One region of the Agromyces sp. NPDC055658 genome, then DNA from elsewhere that is predicted to be linked to it. Evidence: predicted binding sites of a transcription regulator. Region 1 holds the regulator's gene; the other holds the start of a gene.
The links. Region 1 encodes LexA, which represses DNA repair genes until DNA is damaged. Its sites were predicted from a motif close to TCGAACANNTGTTCGA; they were not measured.
Positions count from the first base shown of each region.

Region 2: a site for LexA is predicted at 3,701-3,716, ahead of ACWGPE_RS13325 (DUF222 domain-containing protein). Genes of this name have one in related genera too.

Region 1 is NZ_JBSHHD010000033.1:9,208-17,878, reverse strand. It holds partial or broken gene ACWGPE_RS14865 (alpha/beta fold hydrolase) at 1-571, shown strand, start outside; gene lexA (transcriptional repressor LexA) at 674-1,360, opposite strand; gene ACWGPE_RS14855 (LysM peptidoglycan-binding domain-containing protein) at 1,617-2,009, shown strand; gene ACWGPE_RS14850 (histidinol-phosphate transaminase) at 2,067-3,200, shown strand; gene hisB (imidazoleglycerol-phosphate dehydratase HisB) at 3,197-3,811, shown strand; gene hisH (imidazole glycerol phosphate synthase subunit HisH) at 3,808-4,446, shown strand; gene priA (bifunctional 1-(5-phosphoribosyl)-5-((5-phosphoribosylamino)methylideneamino)imidazole-4-carboxamide isomerase/phosphoribosylanthranilate isomerase PriA) at 4,571-5,317, shown strand; gene ACWGPE_RS14830 (SseB family protein) at 5,328-6,179, shown strand; gene ACWGPE_RS14825 (pyridoxal phosphate-dependent decarboxylase family protein) at 6,305-7,711, shown strand; gene ACWGPE_RS14820 (ATP-dependent helicase) at 7,747-8,671, shown strand, end outside.
Region 2 is NZ_JBSHHD010000026.1:54,194-62,864, reverse strand. It holds gene ACWGPE_RS13355 (VOC family protein) at 1-193, shown strand, start outside; tRNA gene ACWGPE_RS13350 (tRNA-Gly) at 225-295, opposite strand; gene ACWGPE_RS13345 (hypothetical protein) at 415-1,269, shown strand; gene dcd (dCTP deaminase) at 1,301-1,906, shown strand; gene ACWGPE_RS13335 (RNA polymerase sigma factor) at 2,012-2,665, shown strand; gene ACWGPE_RS13330 (hypothetical protein) at 2,667-3,476, shown strand; gene ACWGPE_RS13325 (DUF222 domain-containing protein) at 3,747-5,189, shown strand; gene ACWGPE_RS13320 (HsdM family class I SAM-dependent methyltransferase) at 5,199-7,037, shown strand; gene ACWGPE_RS13315 (restriction endonuclease subunit S) at 7,048-7,575, shown strand; gene ACWGPE_RS13310 (rolling circle replication-associated protein) at 7,902-8,671, shown strand, end outside.

The sequences.
Region 1 (8,671 bases):
GGCCGACGACGTGGTCGAGACGGTCGAGCCCATGCTCGACGGGCCCCCCGACGTCGTGCTCGGGCACTCGCTCGGCGGCCTCGTCGCGAGCCTCGTCGCCGACCGGCTCGCGCCGCGGGCGGCGATCTACGTCGATCCCGCGTTCGCCTTTCCGACGGGTCTGCGCGGCCTGGCGTACAAGGCCTTCTTCGCGATCGCCCCGAGGCCGCGGCGCGGCGCGCTCGTGCGGATGAACCCGAAGTGGAGCGCGGTCGACGTCGACATCGAACTGGCGACCCTCCGCGACTGGGACAAGCGGACCGTGCTGGGCTTCGCCGACACCAGGCCGCTGGTGCCGCCGGCCCGACTCGTCGCCCCGACGCTCGTGCTGCTCGCCGAGAAGAGCCTGCTCATCACCGAGCGCGTCGCGGCCGACCTGCGCCGACGGGGCATGACCGTCGCGACGGTGCCGGGCACGGGTCACACGGTCTTCCGCGACGATCATGCTGGGTTCATGGACGCGGTGATCGGCTGGCTCCGTTCGGTGGCGCAGCCTGCGGGCGCGATCGCCGCAGGCGCGACGAGCGCATAGCGTCCTCCGGGCGCACGTCACCCGACGTCCCCGGCCTCGCCGATCGCGCGCCGCCGGCGCGGCCGCGGGCTCAGATCGCGCGCCGCCGGCGCGGCCGCGGGCTCAGACCGCGCGCAGCACGGCGACGACCTTGCCGAGGACCTCGGCCTGGTCGCCGAGGATCGGCTCGAACGCGGTGTTGCGCGGCAGCAGCCAGGTGTGGCCGTCGCGCTGGCGGAACACCTTGACGGTCGCCTCGCCGTCGAGCATGGCGGCCACGATCTCGCCGTTCTCGGCGGTGCGCTGCGAGCGCACGACCACCCAGTCGCCGTCGCAGATGGCCGCGTCGATCATCGAGTCGCCGACGACCTTGAGGATGAAGAGCTCGCCCTTGCCGACGAGCTGGCGGGGGAGCGGGAACACCTCGTCGATCTGCTGCTCGGCCGTGATCGGCACGCCGGCCGCGATGCGGCCGACGAGGGGGACCATCGCCGCGTCGCCGACCGGCGCGGGATCGCCCGCCGACGGAGGTCGCTCGTCGAGGCCCGGCAGCTCGATGAGCACCTCGAGCGCGCGGGGGCGGTTCGGATCGCGCCGCAGGTAGCCGGCGAGTTCGAGCTGGTTGAGCTGGTGCGTGACGCTCGACAGCGATGCGAGGCCGACGGCGTCACCGATCTCGCGCATGCTCGGCGGGTAGCCGCGTGTCGCCACCGAACGCTGCACGACCTCGAGGATCGCGATCTGCTTCGCGCTCAGGCTCTTGCGGCGGCGTGCCCTGCCGGTCTCGCGCACGTCGTTGTCGCTCTTCACGGTTCCGCCCCTCGTTGCGACCGCCTTCGCGATCGGATGTCGGTGGTGTCTGATCGACTGTTCCCAGACATTCGAAACTGTATCCACATGCGGCGGGAGCGGCAAACATTCGTTCGAGTGTGTCGCGAGATCGCTCCCCGAGAAACCCGCAGTCCGATGCTTGCAGTCGAAGATGTTCGAAGATATATTCGGAACAGAGATTCGCATCCGGCCCTCCCGGCCGAGGGCCGGATGCGATCCCACGCAGGAGGGTGACATGAGCGCAGCGATCGTGACGAACGAGTACCGTTCCGGTGTTCCGGTGCCCCGCGCAGGCCGTGTCGACGGCGGTGCGGAGGCTGCACCGCGCACCCGCCTCCGGCTGACCCGTCGCGGGCGCGCTGTCTTCACGACCCTCGCCGCACTGCCGATCGTCCTCTGGGCGCTCGCAGCCGTGCTGAACGCCGGCGGTGCGGCCGCCGACCTGGCCGGGGGCGATTCGCTGCAGTACGTCACGGTGGGTGCCGGGGGCTCGCTCTGGGAGATCGCCGAGGCGATCGACCCGTCGGCCGACCCGCGCGACACGATCGCCGAGATCGTCCGGCTCAACGGGCTCGACGGTGCGACGATCGAGCCGGGCCAGCGCCTCGCGGTCCCCGCTTCGGAGTAGGCGGTCATACGAGGTCGCACGCCGGGGCGTCACGGGTCGCGTGGCTAGGCTGGTTCGGTGACGAGTCTCGACGACCTCCCCATCCGCGACGACCTCCGTGGTCGCGACCCGTACGGTGCGCCGCAGAAGGCGGTGCCCGTCGCCCTCAACGTCAACGAGAACACGCATGCCATCCCCGAGGACGTGGCGCACGACATCGTCGCCCGAGTCGCCGCCGCGATCCTCCGGTTGAACCGATACCCCGATCGCGAGTTCACCGAGCTGCGAGAGGCGCTCGCCGGCTACCTCGGCCACGGGCTCGCACCCGAGCAGATCTGGGCCGCCAACGGCTCGAACGAGGTGCTGCAGCAGGTGCTGCAGGCGTTCGGCGGGCCCGGCCGCTCGGTGCTCGGATTCGCGCCGACGTACTCCATGTACGCGCTGCTCGCCTCGGGCACGGGCACCCGCTGGATCGCCGCCGACCGCGACGACGACTTCGAGCTCAGTGCCGAGACGGCGGTCGCCGCCGTTCGCGAGCACGACCCCGACCTCGTCTTCCTCTGCGCACCGAACAATCCCACGGGCACGCCGCTGTCGCTCGACACGGTGCGTGCCGTCGCCGACGCGGCACGGGGCATCGTCGTCGTCGACGAGGCGTACTTCGAGTTCGCCGACCCCGGTGCCCCGAGTGCGCTCACGCTGCTCGAGGGGCGGCCGCGGCTCGTGGTCTCCCGCACGATGAGCAAGGCGTTCGCGTTCGCGGGCGCCCGCGTCGGCTACCTCGCCGGCGACCCCGCCACGATCGATGCCCTGCGGCTCGTGCGCCTGCCGTACCACCTCTCCGCGCTCACCCAGGCCGCCGCGCTCGGCGCGCTCGCCCATGCCGACGAGATGCTGGCGATGGTCGACGACATCCGCCGCCAGCGCGAGCGAATCACGACCGAGCTCGCGCGACTCGGCTTCGCCCCGCACCGCAGCGGATCGAACTTCGTGCTGTTCGGCGGGGTCGACGACCCGCACGCCGTGTTCGAGGGGCTGCTCGCGCGAGGCATCCTCATCAGGGAGCTCGGCATCCCCGGGCACCTGCGCGTGACTGCGGGCACCGAGGCCGAGACCACCGCCTTCCTCGAGGCGGTCGCCGTGTTCGCGCCGGCGGCCGTCGCGACGAGCGGCGCGGCCGGTGGCACCACCGAGAATAGGATCGAGTCATGACCGCCCAGCCCCGATCGCGCACCGCGCGCGTGCAGCGCGAGACGAGCGAATCGAGCATCGACCTGTCGATCGACCTCGACGGCTCGGGCTCGAGCGACATCGAGACCGGCGTGCCGTTCTACGACCACCTGCTCACCGCGTTCGCGAAGCACTCGCTCACCGACCTCACCGTGCGCGCGTCGGGAGACCTTCACATCGACGTGCATCACACCGTCGAAGACACCGGCATCGTGCTGGGGCAGGCGATCCGCGAGGCGCTCGGCGACAAGCGCGGCATCTCGCGCTACGGCGACGCGCTCGTGCCGCTCGACGAGGCGCTCGCGCAGGCGGTCGTCGACATCTCGGGGCGGCCGTTCCTCGTGCACACCGGTGAGCCGGAGGGCTTCGAGTTCCACCTCATCGGCGGTCACTTCACGGGCTCGATGGTGCGGCACGTCTTCGAGGCGATCGCCTTCAACGCCGGGCTCACCGTGCACGTCACGGTGCTCGGCGGGCGCGACCCGCACCACATCGCCGAGGCCGAGTTCAAGGCCTTCGCGCGCGCATTCCGGCAGGCGAAGGCGCTCGACCCGCTCGTCAGCGGCATCCCGTCGACCAAGGGTGCGCTGTGAGCCGCAACCGGCGCGTCGTGGTGCTCGACTACGGGTCGGGCAACGTGCACTCGGCCGCGAAGGCGCTCGAACGCGCTGGCGCGGAGGTCGAGGTCACGGCCTCACGTGCAGCGGCGATGGAGGCCGACGGCCTCGTCGTGCCCGGCGTGGGCGCGTTCAAGGCCGTCATGGACCAGCTCCGCGCGGTGCGCGGCGACGAGATCATCGACCGGCGCCTCGCCGGTGGCCGGCACGTGCTCGGCATCTGCGTCGGCATGCAGGTGCTCTTCGAGCACGGCGTCGAACGCGGCGTCGACACCGAGGGGCTCGGAGAGTGGCCCGGGGCCGTCACCGAGCTTCCGGCCGAGGTGCTGCCGCACATGGGCTGGAACACCGTCGTGCCCGACGCGGGCTCGGTGCTGTTCGACGGCATCGAAGACGAGCGCTTCTACTTCGTGCATTCGTTCGCGGCGCAGTCGTGGCACCTCGACGTGATGCCGCCGTTCCCGCAGCCGAAGCTGACCTGGGCCGAGCACGGCGGGCGCTTCCTCGCCGCGGTCGAGAACGGTCCGCTGTCGGCGACGCAGTTCCACCCAGAGAAGTCGTCGGACGCGGGCATCCGGCTGCTCTCGAACTGGCTCGGCGCACTCGCCTGAGTCATCCGACCGTCATGCGACACGTCGCGCGCGGCGCGGGCGACTATGATCCTGTGACTGTGCCGGCCGTCACTGCGCCGGGTGAAACACGGCCGACGGCGTATCGCGATCGAGGACAGTAGTGATGAGTGAGTTCAACAAGACCCCCGGCCTCGTGCTGCTGCCGGCCGTCGACGTCGCGGGCGGCAAGGCCGTCCGCCTGACGAAGGGCGAGGCCGGCACCGAGACGAGCTACGGCGACCCGGTCGACGCGGCCGTGGACTGGGCCGACCAGGGCGCCGAGTGGATCCACCTCGTCGACCTCGACGCGGCGTTCGGCCGCGGGTCGAACGGCGGCATCCTGAAGAAGGTCATCCGCCAGGTGCGCGGCGTGAACGTCGAGCTGTCGGGCGGGATCCGCGACGACGAGTCGCTCGAGCACGCTCTCGAGATCGGCGCCAAGCGCATCAACCTCGGCACCGCAGCCCTCGAGAACCCCGAGTGGGCCGCCTCGGTCATCGCCCAGTACGGCGAGGCCATCGCCGTCGGCCTCGACGTGCGCGGGACGACGCTCGCCGCCCGCGGCTGGACGAAGGACGGCGGCGACCTGTGGCAGGTCATGGACCGGCTCGAAGAGGCGGGTGCCGCGCGCTACGTCGTGACCGACGTCACGAAGGACGGCACGCTGCAGGGCCCGAACGTCGAGCTCCTGCGCCAGGTGATGGACCGCACGCACCGCCCCGTCGTCGCCTCCGGCGGCATCTCGAGCCTCGACGACCTCGCCACGCTGCGCGAGCTCGTGCCGCTCGGCCTCGAGGGCGCGATCGTCGGCAAGGCCCTGTACGCCGGCGCCTTCACGCTCGCCGAGGCCCTCGACGTCGCGAGCAACTGAGCCGGCGCGCATGACCGCTGATCTCGGCAACGCTGCGGACGACGAGGATGCCTCGGGCACGACGCCCGGCGGCACCGCGCGGCCGCTTCCCGCGCATCTCGCGGATTCTGCGGGGGTACCGTGGGCGGGCCGGGCGTTCGACGAGAACCCGCACGCGGGCGACGACGGCTCGACCCCGGCGGCCCTCGGTGCCGCGCTGCGTGCATTCCACGACGGAGACGGCTCACAGGCCGGTGTCGTCGCCGCGTTCGGCGCCTCGAGGCTGCTGATCCCGCTGCTCGCCGAGCTCGGCGACGGGGGAGCGGAGACCGGCGCGCACGGCCACGCCGTCGACAAGAGCCAGGAACTCTCGATCGTGACGGTCGACGGGCCCGACGGGCGTCGCGTGCTGCCGGTGTTCTCGTCGGTGGACACGATGCGCGCCTGGAACCCGGTCGCCCGTCCTGTGCCCGCCGACGGCGTCCGGGTGGCGCTCGCCGCGGCCGACGACGGCACCGAGCTCGTCGTGCTCGACCCGGCATCGCCGGGCGAGTTCGTGCTGCGCCGACCCGCCGTGTGGGCGGTCGCCCAGCAGAAGCCGTGGACGCCGCCCTTCGACGACGAGGCCGTGCGCCGGGCGTTCGAGCGCTCGATCGGCAGCGAGCTCGCCGTGCTCGGCGTGGACCTCGCCGCGGGCGACCCGCTCGCGCGGCTCGCCGGGCCCGAGCTCGTCGTGACGCTGCGGCTCGTCGACGGACTCACCCGTGAGGAGCTCGATGCCACGACCGCTCGGCTCGCGCGGCGCTGGGCGGAGGACGACGCGATCGCGACAGGGGTCGACTCGCTCGCCGTGCGACTCGTCGGCGGTCGTCGCGACGCCTGAGCGTGCGGAAGCAGGCAGTGCCGCCTCAGCCGTGCGCGCGAGCCCGCCCGAACTGGGCATTGACCGCGTGAGCATCGCGGAGCATCATCTGGAACGCGCACGTGTGCGCGGAAGTCAGGTGGAACATGGCCGAGCGACCGTCGGCCGCCGGAGCGCGGCGACCCGAATACGACCGACCGCTGGAGATCGCGTCCGACCGGGCGAGACGCTGGCTCGACGGCGTCGCCGAACGTCCGATCCCGCCCGAGATCGATGCCGATGCGGCGAAGGAACTGCTGGGTCGGGCGCTGCCGAGCCGCGGTGAACCGGCAGCACAGGTGGTCGAGCGGTTGGCCGACGGCGTCGAACCGGGACTGCTCGGCATCGGCTCGCCGCGCTTCTTCGGCTGGGTGATGGGCGGGGTGCAACCGGTCGCCCTCGCCGCCGACTGGCTCGTCTCGGCGTGGGACCAGAACACCGGGCTGCGGTTCGCGACGCCCGGCGTCGCCGCGGTCGAGGAGCTCGCAGGGGAGTGGATCGTCGATCTGCTCGGCCTGCCCGCCGGGTCGGCGGTCGGCTTCACCACCGGGGCCACGATGGCGCATTTCGTCGGGCTCGCGACCGGTCGCGACGAACTCCTGCGGAGGGCCGGCTGGGATGCGGCGCAGGACGGCGTCTTCGGAGCGCCGCGCGTGCGCTTCGTCGTGGGCGCCGAACGGCACGGTACGGTCGACCTCGCCGGGCGCTACCTCGGCCTCGGGGCACCGGTCGTCGCCGCCGCGGACGACGAGGGGCGCATCGACGTCGGCGCGCTCGGAGCGGTGCTCGCCGCCGATCCCGATCCGGCGATCGTCGTCCTCCAGGCGGGCAACATCCATTCCGGATCGTTCGACGACTTCGCCCGGGCGATCGGGGTCGCGCACGAGGCCGGCGCCTGGGTGCACGTCGACGGCGCCTTCGGGCTGTGGGCGGGAGCCAGCCCGCGCCTGCGGCACCTCGTCGCGGGGTACGAGGCGGCCGACTCGTGGTCGACCGATGCGCACAAGACGCTCAGCGTGCCGTACGACTGCGGCATCGCGATCGTGCGCGACGAGCACGCGATGCAGCGGGCGCTGAGCATGCATGCGAGCTACCTGCAGGCGAGCGACGCCGTCGCCGACCCGCACGAGCGGGTGCCCGAGCTTTCGCGGCGTGCTCGCGGCGTTCCGACGTGGGCGGTGCTGCGCGCCCTCGGGCGCGAGGGCGTCTCCGAGCTCGTCGAACGGCTCGTCGACTCCGCGAAGCGGATCGCCGTCGGCGTCGCTCGCCTGCCAGGCGTGGAGGTGCTGAACGACGTCGTCTTCACCCAGGTGTGCCTCGCACTCGCCGACGATGCGGCGACGGAGGCGCTCTCGTCCCGGCTCTGGGAGGAGGGTGAGGTGCTCGCGATGACGTCGCGGTGGCGCGATCGCGCGGTCGTGCGGTTCTCGGTGAGCAACTGGGCGACCGACGCCACCGAGGCCGACCGCACGGTCGCCGCCGTCGCCCGCGCCCTCGCCGCAGACCCGCGCTGAGAACGGTTGTCGGCGGCATCGGATTGAATGGAGCCATGACCGATGCGCTTGCGGCCTTCTCGGAGGCGACGCGCACGTGGTTCGCCGAGGCGTTCCGCGCGCCCACCGCGGTGCAGCAGGGCGCCTGGCGGGCGATCGGGAGCGGCGCCCACGCGCTCGTCGTCGCTCCCACCGGATCGGGCAAGACCCTGTCGGCGTTCCTCTCGGCGATCGACCGGCTCACGACCGAGCCCGCCGCCGAGCCCGGTACCCGGGTGCTCTACCTGTCGCCGCTCAAGGCGCTCGGCGTCGACGTCGAGCGCAACCTCCGCGCGCCGCTCACCGGCATCGCCCGCGTCGCCGAGCGCCTCGGCGCCACGCCGCCGAGCGTGAGCGTCGGGGTGCGCTCGGGCGACACGCCCGCGAACGAGCGTCGGGCGCTGCTGCGCACGCCGCCCGACATCCTCATCACGACGCCCGAGTCGCTCTTCCTCATGCTGACCTCGCAGGCGCGTGAGACGTTGCGCTCGATCGAGACCGTCATCGTCGACGAGATCCACGCGGTCGCCGGCACGAAGCGCGGTGCGCACCTCGCACTGTCGCTCGAGCGCCTCGACGCGCTGCTCGAGCGTCCGGCCCAGCGCATCGGGCTCTCGGCGACCGTGCGGCCCGTCGAAGAGGTGGCCCGGTTCCTCTGCGCGAGCGCACCGGTCGAGGTCGTCGCGCCGCCGGCCGACAAGCGATTCGACCTGCGCGTGGTCGTGCCCGTCGAAGACATGGCGCAGCTGCCCGCGAACGACGATGCGACGGGCTCGATCTGGCCGCACGTCGAACAGGCGATCCTCGATCGCGTGCTCGAGCACCGCTCCTCGATCGTCTTCGCGAACTCGAGGCGGTTGGCCGAGCGGCTCACCGCCCGCCTGAACGAACTGCACCTCGACGAGCTCGAACGCGCCGAGCTCGTCACCGCGGCGGCCGCGG
Region 2 (8,671 bases), on a different contig from region 1:
GATGCACCTCGACCTCTCACCGGTCGGCACCACGCGGGATGCCGAGGTCGAGCGACTCATGGAGCTGGGCGCGACCGTCGTCGCCGACCGGCGCCGTGAGAACGGCTCCGGCTACGTCACGATGAGCGACGTCGACGGCAACGAGTTCTGCGTGCAGCGCAGCGCCGAAGAAGTCGCCGCGAGCGGGCGCTGAGGTTACGCGGCCGGTGATCAGGCCGATCCAGAGCCGATGACGGGAATCGAACCCGCGCTGTCTGCTTGGGAAGCAGAAGTTCTACCATTGAACTACATCGGCGCACGCCGCTCGGCGACGTGGAACTCATCCTAACAACGCCGACGTGAATCGCCGCATCCATTCGGTGAGGTCGGGCACGAATGCCACGCCAGGCATGCACGCTGCAGCAGGATGGCGATATGCGCGCATCGAAGCACGTCATCATCGGGGGGATCGCGGCGGCGCTCGTCGTCGCGCTCGCCGGCTGTACGGCCGGCGTGGGCGCGACGGACGGCGCCGGGGCCGCCGAGCCTGAACTGCTGGAGCAGGCGGCGGCGCTTGCGCAGGACGTCGGCTTCGTCTCGCAGTCGATCGGACTCGAGCGGCCCGAGGACGCCATCGCCGCGTACGCGCGCCGAGCGACGCAGGAGTTGCCGGCCACGGGCGTCCCCGATCGCGGGAATACGTCGGACTGGGGCCCGGTGCCCGATACGGCGACGCCGTTCCGGCTCGTCGCGATCGAGCCCGAATCGGATGCCGCGTGGGAAGAGCCGGTCGGCGCACTCGTGCTCGCGAGCCGCATCACGGAGGTCTCGGCGAACGACGACCCCGAACACGACTTCTGCGTGCGCCTCCGGTTCGACCGCTGGGGCGTCATCGACGGCGGGGTCGAGAAGACGTCGTGCCCCGACCCGCTCGTCGAGGTCGAACCGCCCGCCGACGAACGGCCCGTGGTGCCCGAGGCGGCCGAGGCCGTCGCGATCGAGGTGCTGACCGGCGCGGGCGATGCGAGTGCCGACGAGCTCGAGGCATCCATCACCGCTCGGCTGGAGGGCGAGACCGACGGTCGCGCGCTCGCGCCGGTGGAGGTGCTGCGGGACGGCGACCGCCTGGGGCTCGCCATGCGCGACGCCGACGACTGCCTGCTCGTGCGCTCGGCCGATGGCGTGGTCGAGCGCCTGCACGTGTCCGACGTCCTGCTGCAGGACGGCGAGCTCGGCTGCGGCGCTGACACGGCCCTGCTCGCCGACGATCAGTTCCCGACCACGCACTGAGGCGGAGCCGGGGCCTCGGTAGGCTGGGCGCGTGCTGCTCTCCGACCGCGACATCCGTTCAGAGTTCGAACTCGGCCGCATCGCGCTCGAGCCGAGCGATCCGTCGATGCTGCAGCCGTCGTCGGTCGACGTGCGGCTCGACCGGTACTTCCGGCTCTTCGACAACCACAAGTACCCGTACATCGACCCGGCGGAAGACCAGCCAGAGCTCACCCACCTGATCGAGGTGAAGCCCGACGAGCCGTTCATCCTGCACCCCGGCGAGTTCGTGCTTGGATCGACCTACGAGCAGGTCACCCTGCCCGACGACGTCGCGGCGCGGCTCGAGGGCAAGAGCTCGCTCGGCCGGCTCGGCCTGCTCACCCACTCCACCGCGGGCTTCATCGACCCTGGGTTCACGGGGCACGTCACGCTCGAGCTGTCGAACGTCGCGACCCTGCCGATCAAGCTCTGGCCGGGCATGAAGATCGGGCAGCTCTGCTTCTTCCGCCTGTCGTCGCCGGCCGAGCGACCCTACGGTTCGGCCGAGTACGCGAGCCGCTACCTCGGCCAGCGCGGGCCGACCGCGTCGCGGTCGTTCCAGAACTTCCACCGCACCGACGTGGGCGTCACCGACGCCGGCGCGAAGGGCGAGTGACGGCACCGAACCCGACCGTGCGTCGCAGGGTGAGGATGCCTCGTGCCTTCGTCGCGCGTCACGCCGAGTGCGGCACGCACTCGGCTGCCCTACACTCTTGCGACCATGGGCGATTTCGACGGGGTGCTCGCGCACTCGGCCTCCCGGGGCTGGGCGATGCCGCGGGCCGCGAGCGGCGGCGCTGAGGCGGCCGACGGGTTCGAGACGGTGCTGCTCGCGGCGAAGGCCGGGGCGCCGTGGGCGTCGGCCGAGCTCTGGAACGCGCACGCCGGTGCCGTCGCGGGCTTCCTGCGGGCGCGGGGCTCGGCCGAGCCCGACGATCTCACGAGCGAGGTGTTCCTGGCCGTGTTCGACGGGCTCGACCGATTCGAGGGCGGCGCGGCGGAGTTCCGGGCCTTCGTGTTCACGATCGCGTACCGGCGCCTCGTCGACGAGCTGCGCCGCCGCGCGCGGCAGGCGCCGAGCGAGGAGTGGGCCGATGAGCTCGACCCCCGGCGGGCGGCCAGCGCCGAGGACGAGGCGCTGGGTCGCATCGGGGATGTCGCGGCGCTGGCCACGCTCGACGGGCTTCCGCCCGACCAGCGCGACGTGATGGTGCTGCGCATCATCGGCGACCTCACGGTCGAGCAGGTCGCCGCCGTGCTGGGCAAGCGCGCGGGTGCGGTGAAGGCGCTGCAGCGCCGGGCGCTCACGGCGCTTCGAAAGAAATTCCCCGCAGGGCGTACCCCTGCGGCGACCTCCGGCGATAGCAGGGAGTGAGATGAGCAACCACCGCATTCACGACGACGAGGCCGCAGCCGTGCTGCGCGGCGATGTGCCGCCGCGGCGTGCCGACCTCGCGGGCGTCGCCGACGCCGTGGCCGGCTTCCGGCTCGCGGCCGGGCAGGCGGCGCCGCAGCCGTCGGCCGAGTTGCTGGCGCGACTCGACGCCGACCGCGTCGCGGCGGGCTCGATCTCGTTCGACCCGAACGCAACGACTGCGGCGACGAGCCAGACCCCCAGTGGCTCGTCGCCGAAGATACGGAGAAGAAGAGTGGCATTCACGGGAATCGCCGGGCTCGGCCTGGCAGCGAAGATCGCGATCGGTGCGGCGGCGGCGACCGCCGCAGGGCTCACGGGCGTGGGCGCCGCCGGCGCTGCCGGCGTGCTGCCGGCACCGGCGCAAGAGGTCTTCGACGGCGTCACCGGCCAGCAGGAGCCCGGCGGCGAGCACATCAGCGACACGGGCCGCGAGCACCGCGAGTTCGGCCAGCAGACCGCCGAGGATGCTCGCGAGAAGGGCGCCGACCGGCGCGACGCCGCCCACGAGAACGCCGAGGAGAAGCGCCGGGCTGGCCTCGACAAGGCCGCCGAGCACCGCCAGAACGGTGACGCACCGGTCGTGCCCGGCGACGAGGCATCCGAGACCGGTCAGCAGGCCGCCGAAGACGGCGCCGCGAACGGCGAGGACCACAGCCAGACCGGGCAGGAGACCGCGGACGACGCGGCCTCGGCCGGTGAAGAACGCAGCGGTGACGGCCAGTCGACCGCTGACGACGCGCGTGACGGGGCCCCCACCCCCGAGCGATGAACCTCTGACGTTCTCGCACCCGTCACGACGCGACCGCGAAACGGGCTCCCGACCGGCTGGGAGCCCGTTTCGTGTCTTTGTTTGGGTGCGTGGGCGAGTGAGTGAGTGCGGGTCGGGCGGGTGCGTGCCTGCGGGCGCGCGTGCATGAGTACGGGTCGGTCGGGGGCGAGCAGGCGTGTGCGTGCCGGTCGGTGGGGTCATCGCCCGATTCATTGTCCACAGTTTCGAATATCTCTTCGAATCCGAGCCGCTTCCGGGTAGACTCGGGGTATGGCCGCAGCTGATGCAATACCCGCACTGATCGGGGTTTCAGCTGCGCTCGACGGGGTCGATGCGGTGTGGTCGGGCGCCTTGGCCGCTGGTGCCACCGGGTCGGTCGACCCGGTCGGCGATGCGCGGTCGATGAGCGACGACGGCCTGGTGCGGGTGACCGAAGCCCTGGGTGAACTCGCTCGGCGTGTGCAGGCATTGCAGGCGCCGGTCGCGGCCGAGCTCGCGGCCCGCTCCCGCACCGGTGCCGACGATGATGTAGCCCGCCGGCATGGGTTCTCCTCGGCCGAACGGTTGATCGCGTCCGCGACGGGTGGCCGGTTCCAAGAGGCGGTCAAGCTCGTCGCGGTCGGTGCGGCGACCGCACCCCGGGCCGCGTTCACGGGTGAGGTGCTGCCGCCGAGGCATCCGCACCTCGCACGGGCAGTGTCGTCGGGTGCCGTGTGCGTCGACGCGGCAGATGTGATCCGCCGGTTCCTCGACGGCATCGCGCCGCGCGCCGACCGGGTCGAGCTGTCCGAGGCCGAGGCGTTCCTCGTCGATCGGGCTCCGGTCGTGGGGGTCGACGGGCTGCACCGGCTGGTGAAGCTCATGCAGGCGCGCCTCGACCCCGATGGGGTGAAGCCGCGTGAAGACGAACTGCGGGCGGCGCGCGAGTTCCGCATCTGGGAAGACGAGCACGGCATGATCCGGTTCAAGGGTGCTGCCGACCCCGTCAACGGCGCTCCGATCAAGCTCGCGATCGAGACCCTCGTCGGCGCCGAGCTCCACCGGGCGCGCGACGCGAAGCGCCCGGCTCGGGGTGAGCAGGTCGAGGCTGGAGCGCAGCGACCGTCTCGAAACCCCGCCGGTTGTGACGACGTGGTCGCCGAGCAGCGCACGATCGCCCAGATGAACCTCGACGCGCTCGCCGACATCGCCCGTCACTCGCTCAGCGCGAACGACGGGCCCGTGGCGTTGCGGCAGGCGATGGTCGTGGCCCGCGTCGACGCCGCCGCGCTCGAGTTAGGGCGCGGGCACGGCACGATCGACGGCATCGACCAGCCCGTGTCGATCCCCTCGATCGAGGAGCTCGCGATGTGGGCCGGCATCTCGCCCCTCTACTACGGCGACGGCTGCGAGACGACCCGCCTCGGCCGGTCGCGCCGCCTGTTCTCCCAGGCGCAGAAACTCGTCCTCATCGAACGCGACGGCGGGTGCGCTTGGCCGGGCTGCACTCGACCGCCCTCGCACACCCAAGCGCACCACATCCGGTGGTGGAAGCGCCACCGGGGCCGCACCGATCTCGACAACGGCGTTAATCGTAAACACACCCCCCTCCCAGGCGGGTCCTCGTCCGGCGCGCGTCGACGTTCCCGGGCATCGTCGGCGCCACTGGCTACTGTGGTTCAGCCGCTTATGTTGCGGGCCACGGTTGACAGTTGCACCCCGGAAGGTGGCTGAGGAGAGTTCATGCTGGAGAAGTCCACTGACATGTGGGTGTTCAACGAGCTAGTCAGCAAGGGGTTCATCAACGCGTCGTTCGAGCCAGTGGACCCGTCGGTTCGAGCGTGGGCAGAAAAGTCCGACGTCGAGTCGATCAACGAGCTCTTGTCCACCGCTTCCAAACGCGGGACTGGCAATGCTGGGCGCCCGGAGTTTGTCATCTTTGACGAACCGGCCAATCTCGTTGTGGTCATCGAGAACAAAGCTTCCACCGCCAAGCACATCTTCGAGGACGATCTTGAAGATCGCGTGGACGAGTACGCGGTGAACGGAGCGCTCTGGTACGCGCGCTTTCTGAAAGACCGTTTCAATGTCATCGCGGTCGCCTGCTCAGGCACAGATCCACTCACTCGACGCATCGATACTTACGGTTGGAAGCTCGGTGTTGACACATTCACGAACCTCAACGTTCATTCCGTACTGACACCAGCGCAGTATCGCGATCTGCTCGCGGAGCCTGGGAAGCTGGGTGACGTCAAGAGCCAGGCTCGGCTACTCGAATCTGCAAACGTCATCAACGGGTTCATGCACCACGAGATGAACATTATCGAGCACAACCGCCTGTACGTGGTCGGGGCTATCCTCTTCGCACTTGAGGATCCAATTTTCAAGACGGCCTATTCGCAGTACAACTCGAACCGAGACATTGCTGAGATTCTCTGGCACACCTTGGAGCGCAGAATCAAGGGATCAGTGGTGTCTGACAAGCAGACCCTCATCGATGAGATGCGACCTCGGATCCTGTCATTGGCGAGCGCTGAGAAGGAGGGAATCAGGCACAAGTACGCAAAGGGCACGGTTCACAAGCTCATCGCTGATGTCGACCGGATCCTCTACGAGCACTACGAAGACAGCGAGCTGGATCTCGTTTCGTTGTTCTTCAACGTCTTCTTGTCATACTCCACAAAGGGTGGGTCGGACCTTGGCATCGTCCTCACCCCCTCCCACGTCACGCGACTCTTCAATGACATCGCTGGGGTCGACTTGTCGTCGAAGGTGTTGGACCCATGCGCCGGGACAGGGGGCTTCCTGACGTCCGCCTGGCGGCGGATCGCGTTGTCTGATGACTACACTCCAACGGAAAAGGACGGCTTCCGGAAGAACAACCTCTTTGGCGTAGAGATCGAGGCATCGGTCTACTCGATCGTCGCCCTGAATATGTTCTTGAATAAGGATGGTCAGTCGCATCTGAAGAACGCCGACTGCTTCTCTGTCAAGAAGGAACTTGCGTCCTACGAGTGCAACGTAGGTTTCATCAACCCTCCGTATTCAAACGCGACGTACTCCGAGATTTCGTTCGTTGAGCTGATGCTGGACAGCCTGCTTCCAGGAAGCATCGGAGTCGCTATCGTGCCAGTCAACGCTGTTTCAGCGCGGACGAAGAAGCACGCGGATAACGAGGTCTACAAGCAGCGCATACTGGCGAAGAATCGCTTGCTGGCGTCAATCGAGATGCCGAAGAATCTCTTCTTCCCCAAGGGAACCGAGACAATCGTTCTCGTCTTCGAGACTGGAACGAAACACTCCGGACCGACGTGGATGGCGAAGTTCGACGATGCGTTCGCCCTCATCAAGCACCAGAAGACTAGAACACCAACAGATCGCAGCGACGCTGCCTACGCGTTATTTCTCGCCGCTTTCAAGGAGCGAGCTGAGACTGAGTTCTCTTTCCACGTAGACCTCGACTACCAGGACCAGTGGGTCTACACCCTCTTCAACGACGAGGACTACGAAGTTACAGACGCGGATCTTCAGCAATCGGTCAATGAGTACATTGCGTACCTTTTCTCGAATCAGTATCTGTGAGGTGGTTGGCATGCAAAAGGTTCCGTTGATCGACTTCTTCGACATCTCGGCATCCCTTCAGGATGACAAGATCAATTTTCAGGAAGCCGAACTCAACGACGTGGATGCGCTGCCATTCGTCTCGCGGACGGCTCGGAACAACGGCGTGACTGGTTATTGCCAGCCACGCGAGGGAAAGATCAATGAGGGTGGCGTGATCACGTTGGCCCTTGACGGCAGCACTGGCTCCACCTTCTACCAGCATCATGCATTCCTCAGCGGACAGAACATTTGGCTGCTGAAGCCAAAGCCTGAGCTGATCGGAGAGATGACTCCGACGGTGGCACTGTACCTCGTTGCCACCATCCGCAAGGCAGTCGCGGCCTACACGTACAACCTCAGCCTGACGAAGACGAGGCTGCAAAAGGTGCTGATCGCGCTGCCTGTCACGCCGGAGGGCCTGCTTGACCGCGAGTTCGTGGAGCGCGAGATGTCGCGAGTGAGGCATCTTGGTCTTCTCGAGGAACTTCCGGACGAGCGGTACCAAATTCTGACCTGATAGCGGCGCGCTTGACTTGAATCTGCAACATAACTCGGGAGTCCGGCAGCGGTGTCGATGGCAAGCCTTCACCCCCGTCAGGGGGTGAAGGCGCGGCAGTTTGTGCCCTGCTCGTGGTTCTGGTGAATGTCGGTGGTCTCGGGTTGACTGGTCGCAATCTCGGTTAAGGGCGCGTCCCAGGTCCCGTCGGGAGGACAAAGTTGAGATGAGCGAGGGGCCCTTGCCTGGGAGGGCTGCGCGACACTAACCGGCCAGTGCCCGTCGTGCGAAAGTGACCATTACCTGTTCTGGGCCGTCTTCTTGTCGGCGCCATCGAACGGGTACCCGTGTCACTCTCTCCCTCCTCTTCGTCCCTGTCGTTCCTCGCACGTCCGGATTCAGGCTGGTCGTTCACGCTCTGCCCCGCCGCGGGCGAGGGTGGCGGCGCGTTCCAGCGATCCGTGCGACGGGTTCCCCAGTACGTCGCGCGCGGTTCCGCGAGTGATCCTGAGCGGGCGGCCGCAGAAGCCGGTCGGCGGGCGCGCTCACGGCTGCGTCGGTATTGCGCGGCGAACCGGTTGAATCGGCTCGGCACGCTGACGTATCGCGGGACGGGAAATCATGACCCACAGTTGCTACGGGCGCACCTGGGCGAGTTCTTCCGGAACATGCGCGACGGGCTCGGCGGTGACCCGTTCCCGTACGCGTGGGTGCCGGAGTGGCACAAGACCGATCACGGGTTGCACGCGCATTTCGCGGTCGGGAAGTTCATCAAGCGGCGCCTGATCGATGAAGCGTGGGGGCATGGGTTCATCGGCATCAAGCTGATCGGTGGCCTTCCGGTCGGCTCTGGCGCGCTCTCAGAAGCGCGGATTGCTGCGACCTACCTGTCGAAGTACGTCGCGAAGACATTCGCCGATCCGGCAGCGCGCGACCTTGGCTTGCACCGATACGACGTCGCGCAGGGCTTCCAGCCTGACCGGATCCGACTGACCGGCGCGTCGGCTCATGCCGTGATCGACGCCGCATCGGAGTTGATGGGCGGGGATCCGTTCACGCGGTGGTCGTCGTCAGAGAATCCGGCCTGGCAGGGCGCCCCGGCGATCTGGGCGCAGTG